DNA from 2 places in the Pedococcus sp. P2_F6 genome. Region 2 is predicted to be linked to the other one. Evidence: riboswitches for the same ligand, from Rfam matches in the RefSeq annotation. Region 2 holds a riboswitch; the other holds the start of a gene.

Region 1 (3,405 bases), 670 kb from region 2:
GTGAGTGATTCGACAGTGATCATGCCGAGAATCGTGGCGCTGACAGCCACGTGGACACATCGGGGACAGACCCCATGCTCACCCTGAGGCGACCCTGATTCCTCCTCAGGGGCGGTCGATCTCGGCGAACACCGGCCGTCCGAGGGTCGGGTCCTCGAGCAGCCGGCCGAAGTCGGTGGTGTTGCGCGAGATCGAGATGAGCAGTCGTCCGTCGGCCAGCGCGATCCCGGGGTGGGCGAGCGGAGCGTACTTGAGCTGTCCCGACGGGTCCTGGAACTCCGCCCTCGTCCCTCGCTGAGCCGCCCAGGGGCCGACGGGTGAGTCCGACGACCACGCGTAGACCGTGTTGCCGAGGTCGCCGTCCCGCTTGGAGACGATGACGAAGTGGCCGTCGACGGCGTCGACCGACAAGGTCTGGGAGACCCCGCCCTCGGCCGCGAGGACCACCGCAGCGCGATCCTGTTCCGACACCCAGGCCGCGCCGTCCCAGAACTGCCACGTGGAGCGGTCACGCGCGGCAGCCACCGGTGCGCGGGCGGCATACAGCGCTCGTCCGAAGGAGTGGCGAGTGGGGAGCCGGGTGCCGTAGACGTAGAGCCAGTCACCACTCACGGTCATCGCCGAGCCCCAGTTGACCTGGTCGGGCGCGGGGCTGTCGGGGGTGATGTCCAGCTGGTGCCGCAGCTGCGGGGCCCCACCGGTGGGCACCTCGAAAACCGTTGCGCTGCTGCCGAGGTACGTGAAGTCGAAGCTTCCCGCAACGCCACGACGGATGCGTGCGGTGATGACGACGAGGAAGTCAGCGTCCGGCCTCGACAGCGACACCACCGACATCGGCCAGTGGACGACGCCATCGGCGCGGTCGGGGATCGCCGGTCCCCGCGCTGACGTCTCGACCTGGGACGTGCACAGTCCGCTCGTGACCAGCATGGAGTTGGCCACGATCCGCGGGGAGATCCCTTCGCGGCGCACCGTGTCGCCGAAGACCCACACGATCCGCTCATCCGGGAGTCGGGCGCTGGCGCCGATGTCGCCGGCCTGCCACAACGGCAGGTCGAGGCCCGCGACGATCCGGTTGAGCTGGCCGACCGTCACGGTGGGCGGCCTCCCTGTGGAGGTCGCCACCGGGCAGGTCGGGGTGAGTCGGGGGTATGCCGGGGTGCCGGCAGGCGGTGCCGGCGCACCGCTTGGTGAAGGGGCGGAGCACCCCACCAGGGCAAGGAGGACGATTGCCGCGCTGGCCGCGAAGGGGATGGCGCGCCGCATGCAGGCAATCCTAGGGAAGCGACACGCCGACCCAACATGTGGTGCCGCGCTTTGCGCCAACCACCCGCATATGGTGTCTCTTGCTGGTCCGAAGGCCGCGCAATCGGTCTTCGGGGCAAGAGGGAACCCGGTGAGATTCCGGGACTGCCCCGCAGCGGTAAGCGGAAACGACCGCCGTCATCAAGCACTGCTCGCACACGCGGGTGGGAAGCGACGGCCAGTAGGAACCGAGTCGGCGACCCACCAGATCCGGGTCGCCGGCACGACACGTCCGCGAGTCCGAAGACCTGCCAGCGACCGTGCACACCGTGCGCGGTGAGTCGTGGCCTCGAGGGCGGGTCACACGACATGCGCAGCACCGCACCCCGTCGCCCTCGGCGACGCGCGTGGCTGCGTCGTCGTCTCCTCCTCGCGTCCGCGGCACCGATTCGCTCGCGAGGAGAGAGCAGTGACCGACACCAGCACCGACGTGGTCGACAGTGACGTCGTCCACCCCCCTGAGGCCGCCGAAGCGACGACCACCCGACGCACGACGATGGCCGTGCGCAAGCGCAACGGCGACGCCGAACCCGTCGACGTGATGAAGATCGTCCGCGCCGTGGAGCGGTGGTGCGACGACCTCGCCGAGGTCGACCCCATGGCGATCGCCACCCGGACCATCAGCGGCCTCTACGACGGAGCCACCACCGCCGAGCTCGACCGACTGTCCATCCAGACGGCGGCAGAGATGACCGCGGCCGAGCCGGAGTACTCCCGGCTCGCAGCCCGGTTGTTGTCGAACTACATCGACAAGGAGGTCCGCGGGCAGCAGATCGCGTCGTTCAGCCAGGCCGTCCGCCTCGGGCACCTCGAGGGACTGATCGGTGACGAGACCGCTGCCTTCGTCGAGGCCAACGCGCGCAAGCTCGACCACGCCGTCGACGTGTCCAACGACCGGCGATTCGAGTACTTCGGGCTGCGCACCGTCTACGACCGCTACCTGCTGCGCCACCCCGACACCCGGTTGGTCATCGAGACCCCCCAGTACTTCCTGCTCCGGGTGGCCTGCGGCCTGTCGCACACACCTCAGGAAGCGATCGCCTTCTACCAGCTGATGGCCTCGCTGGCCTACCTGCCCAGCTCTCCCACCCTGTTCAACTCCGGCACGCGGCACACCCAGATGTCGTCCTGCTACCTCGTCGACTCGCCCCAGGACGAGCTGGAGTCGATCTACGACCGTTACACCCAGGTCGCCAAGCTGTCCAAGTTCGCTGGTGGCATTGGGATCTCGTGGTCGCGGGTGCGGTCCCGTGGGGCGCTGATCCGTGGCACCAACGGTCACTCCAACGGCATCGTCCCGTGGCTGCGCACCCTCGACTCGTCGGTCTCCGCGGTCAACCAGGGCGGTCGCCGCAAGGGAGCCGCGTGCGTCTACCTCGAGCCATGGCACCCCGACATCGAGGAGTTCCTCGAGCTGCGCGACAACACCGGCGAGGACGCCCGCCGAGCCCACAACCTCAACCTGGCCAACTGGGTCCCCGACGAGTTCATGCGCCGCGTCGAGGCCGACGAGCAGTGGAGCCTGATCGACCCGAACGAGGTGCCCGAACTCCCGGACCTGTGGGGTCCGGCCTTCGAGGCTGTGTATGCCGCGGCGGAGCGCGACGGACGCTTCGTGCGCCAGGTCAGCGCACGCGAGCTCTACGGCAAGATGATGCGGACCCTGGCCCAGACCGGTAACGGCTGGATGACCTTCAAGGACGCCAGCAACCGGACGTGCAACCAGACCAGCGACGACCAGGTGCCCGGCGCGCCGGTCGTCCACCTCTCCAACCTGTGCACCGAGATCATCGAGGTCTCCAGCAACGACGAGACGGCCGTGTGCAACCTGGGTTCGGTCAACCTGGCCCAGCACCTGACCGGTGGTCGCGACGCAATGGACTGGGACAAGCTGCGGGCGACCGTGCGGACGGCCGTGACCTACCTGGACCGCGTCATCGACATCAACTACTACCCGTCCGCCGAGTCCGCGGCGTCCAACCCGAGATGGCGGCCCGTGGGCCTGGGCGTCATGGGCCTGCAGGACGTGCTGTTCGCGTTGCGGCTGCCGTTCGACTCGTCCGAGGCGCAGGAGCTGTCCACCCGCATAGCGGAGGAGGT
Region 2 (3,405 bases):
TGGGGGCGCCGCCGGACCCGAACGCGAACCCGATCACGGTGCCCGGGGCGGGGTTGTAGCTGGCCACCCCCGAGCTGCTGTAGGTCCACGATCCACCGCGCGAGGCATGGAAGAACGCCCAGTAGGCGTTGGCCGGCGGCATCTGGACGCACGGGTCGCTGGCCGGTGTCCCGTTGATCCGGCACACGACGGTGCCGGGGTAGCGCTGGGGGCTCACCACCGTGGCCACGGCCTTGAGGGCGGACATGGCCGACGCCGGATCGCCAGGCGCGCAGGACGTTGACGAGCTGGATCCGTAGTCGATGACGACGGTGACCCCGGACGTGCCCGAGCACGCCGCCGCCTGGGCGGCCCCGCCCGGGAGGGCGAGGCCGCCGGCGACGACGAGTCCGGCGACGGCGACGAGGCGCGCGAGCAGCCGCATCAGGCGTGCACGCCCTTGCGCCGTGCCAGCACGATGGCCCCTGCTCCGGTGAGCAGCAGCAGCGCTCCGAGGAGGGTCGCCGCCGCCACATCGGCACCGGTGAAGGCCAGGTTGCCGGGCACGGCCGATCCGGGGTCGGAGGGGTCGGCCGGCGCCGGCGCGGCCGCGGTGGTGCTGGTGCCGGCACTGTTCGAGCTCGTCGAGCTGGTCGAGGAGGTCGTGGTGGAGGTCGTGACCGCGGGGCAGTCGAGTTCGGGCGCCGTGGCGTCGGCGCCGACGGCCGACACTGCGTACAGCGGCGTGCCGGCGAGTGCGAGGGCGGCCTGCGACGTCGAACGACGGTCCTGGTCCACAGGGGCTGCGGCGGTTCCGGCGTCTGCCTGGTCGTCGTAGGCGGTCTGGTCGTAGGCGATGCCACCGCGAACGCCTGCCGGGAACGTGCAGCCGTACTGCAGTGCGGCGACGAACGATGCGGCGCGACGAGCATTGGCGCTGCGTCCACCTGCCAGGAAGGCCTGTCCGGCGAGACCGGTGGTGTTGGCGTTGAGTCCTGTCTGGGGTCCGCCGCCTCCGACACCCCCCGACGCTGCCTGGCGCGTGGCGAGGTAGTCGAGGCCTGCGCTGACCTGAGCCGTCGCGCCGCCGATCGCGATCAGGGCCTGGACGGCCATGGCCGTGGCATCCGGGTCCGCGGAGGCAGGATCGGTGCAGCCGGCATCGGTCATGAACAGCAGGAAGCCACCGTTCGAGCACTGCTGGGTCAGCAGGTACGCCCGCGATGGGGCGCTCGTGGTGACGGCGGCCCGGTGCAGTCCGATGAGGGCGAGTGACTGGCCGAACGTGTTCGAGAAGTCGCCGTACTGCGACTGGTCCGAGAACCGGCCGTTCTGTGCCTCTCGCGCCTGCAGGGTCGCGACGAGGTTCTGACCCCCGAAAGCGGTCGGGTCCACACCTTGCGCGATGGCGACGTTGAGGAGCTTCGCGACCGCGCCCGCCGCGATCTCATTGGGATCGCCGAAGCCGACGTAGTCGAGGACGTGGTTGGCGAGGTACGCGGTGGTCAGGGCGGCCTCATCCTGCCCGGCCCCCGCTGCCGCGAGCGCCAGCACGGCGTCCGCGGTGACGCCGTAGTCGGCGAACGTGCCGAAGCCGGGGACCACGGTGGAGAAGTGGTGCTGGCCTGCGGCAAGCTCCCTGACGAGGTAGCCGGCGGCGACCAGGGCCGGGTCGGTGGAGGTCTCGGGGAGGACGGCGGCAGCGTTCAGCCCATACCGGCCCGCCCGGCCGCCGGGGACCAGTCCGAGGGTGGGGGAGGTGGTCTTGGCGGCGCTCGACTTGGTCAACCCGGTGGTGGCGGTCGTGGTGCTGGGAAGGGTGCTCGTCCCGGTGGTGGTCGAGCCTGTGGCGGACGTGGTCGTCGAGGTGTCGCTGGGGGGCGGGGTCGTGGTGGTGGCCGAGGTCGAGCCGGTGGGCTCGCTCGTGGCGCTGCCGGTCCCGGTGCTCGTGGTCCCGGTGCTCGTCGTGCTCGTGGTGCTGACCGGGGTGGGCTCGGTCGTCCCGGCGAACGCCGCGCCGGGCAGGACCAGGGCTGCCCCCAGTGTCAGGGCCAGTGCAGCGGCCGGACGGGCGCTGCGGAGGGTGCGGTGCATGGTGCCTCTTCACTGCGAACGGTGTCGCGACGGGTGCACCGGCACCAGAACGTGAAAGACCCCCGGCGTCGCTGGAGCGACATCGGGGGGCGGCCTCGGACCTGGTGTCCGGGCTCCGCCCCGCGTACCTCGACGGAAATGGAGCCGCTTCGCGATCCAGGTGTTCCGGCTCGCCGCGTTTCACTGCGGCCTACGGTTGCGGGTCAGCGCCGGAGTTGGACCGGCTTCCCCTGGTGTCGCGTCGTGGTGTTGCCCTGGGGCAACGCCGCTCAGACTACACCGCAGCACGGTGCCCTTCCGCCGCGCGGACGTGCCCTTCGTCACGGCCCGCTAGACTTGGGTGCACAGGCACTGAACCGGCCATCACCGGGGAGCCTCCGGAAGAACGGTCACGGCGCCACGCGGCATACGCGCGGGGTGGTGGCTCACTAGAACCGGACGGGTGGGTCCGTCACAACCTCGAGCAAGAGCGGTCGTATGCCGCGGGCCTCCTCGGGCGCGTGGGTGCGGCAAGCGAGGTGGTACCGCGGTGCCGCCGGGAATCCCGGCGATGTCGTCCTCGTGTGAAGAACACGAGTGATGTGAGGACCGCCGACACCATGACCTATCCGAAGGTCTCCAGCCACACCGAGCCCTCTGGCGTGCCCGCCTCGCCCCGATTTCCCGAGATCGAGGAGCGGATCCTCAGGTACTGGGACGAGGACGGCACCTTCGTCGCGTCGGTGGAGAACCGGTCGGCGGGCACGAACGGTGACAACGAGTTCGTCTTCTACGACGGGCCGCCGTTCGCCAACGGGCTGCCGCACTACGGCCACCTGCTGACCGGCTACGTCAAGGACCTCATCCCGCGCTACCAGACGATGCGCGGACGCCGGGTCGAGCGACGGTTCGGGTGGGACACCCACGGGCTCCCCGCGGAGCTCGAGGCGATGAGCCAGCTCGGCATCAAGACCAAGGACGAGATCCTCGAGCTCGGGCTGGAGAAGTTCAACGCCAAGTGCCGCGAGTCCGTGCTGAAGTACACGGGGGAGTGGCGCGACTACGTCACCCGTCAGGCGCGCTGGGTGGACTTCGACAACGACTACAAGACCCTCAACCCCGACTACATGGAGTCGGTCATCTGGGCCTTCAAGGCGTTGTACGACAAGGGCTACGTCTACGAGGGCTTCCGCGTGCTGCCCTACTGCTGGAACGACCAGACCCCGCTGTCCAACCACGAGCTGCGCATGGACGACGACGTCTACCAGAACCGCCAGGACCCGGCTGTCACCGTGGGCCTGCGCCTGGAGACCGGCGAGCTCGCGCTGGTCTGGACGACGACGCCGTGGACCC

Evidence for each region. Region 2 has a riboswitch for cobalamin ahead of AC1DWP_RS00345 (prenyltransferase/squalene oxidase repeat-containing protein). Riboswitches for the same ligand answer to the same signal wherever they lie in the genome.
Region 1: linked by a shared signal. The riboswitch ahead of AC1DWP_RS03560 (ribonucleoside-diphosphate reductase subunit alpha) and the one ahead of AC1DWP_RS00345 (prenyltransferase/squalene oxidase repeat-containing protein) in region 2 are both predicted to bind cobalamin.

Annotation. Positions count from the first base shown of each region.
Region 1 is NZ_JBFUEZ010000001.1:746,449-749,853, reverse strand. Features, by position in the region: gene AC1DWP_RS03570 (ATP-binding cassette domain-containing protein) at 1-23, opposite strand, end outside; gene AC1DWP_RS03565 (DUF4185 domain-containing protein) at 106-1,266, opposite strand; cobalamin riboswitch at 1,334-1,575, shown strand; gene AC1DWP_RS03560 (ribonucleoside-diphosphate reductase subunit alpha) at 1,715-3,405, shown strand, end outside.
Region 2 is NZ_JBFUEZ010000001.1:72,588-75,992, forward strand. Features, by position in the region: gene AC1DWP_RS00340 (hypothetical protein) at 1-424, opposite strand, end outside; gene AC1DWP_RS00345 (prenyltransferase/squalene oxidase repeat-containing protein) at 424-2,073, opposite strand; cobalamin riboswitch at 2,177-2,303, opposite strand; gene ileS (isoleucine--tRNA ligase) at 2,673-3,405, shown strand, end outside.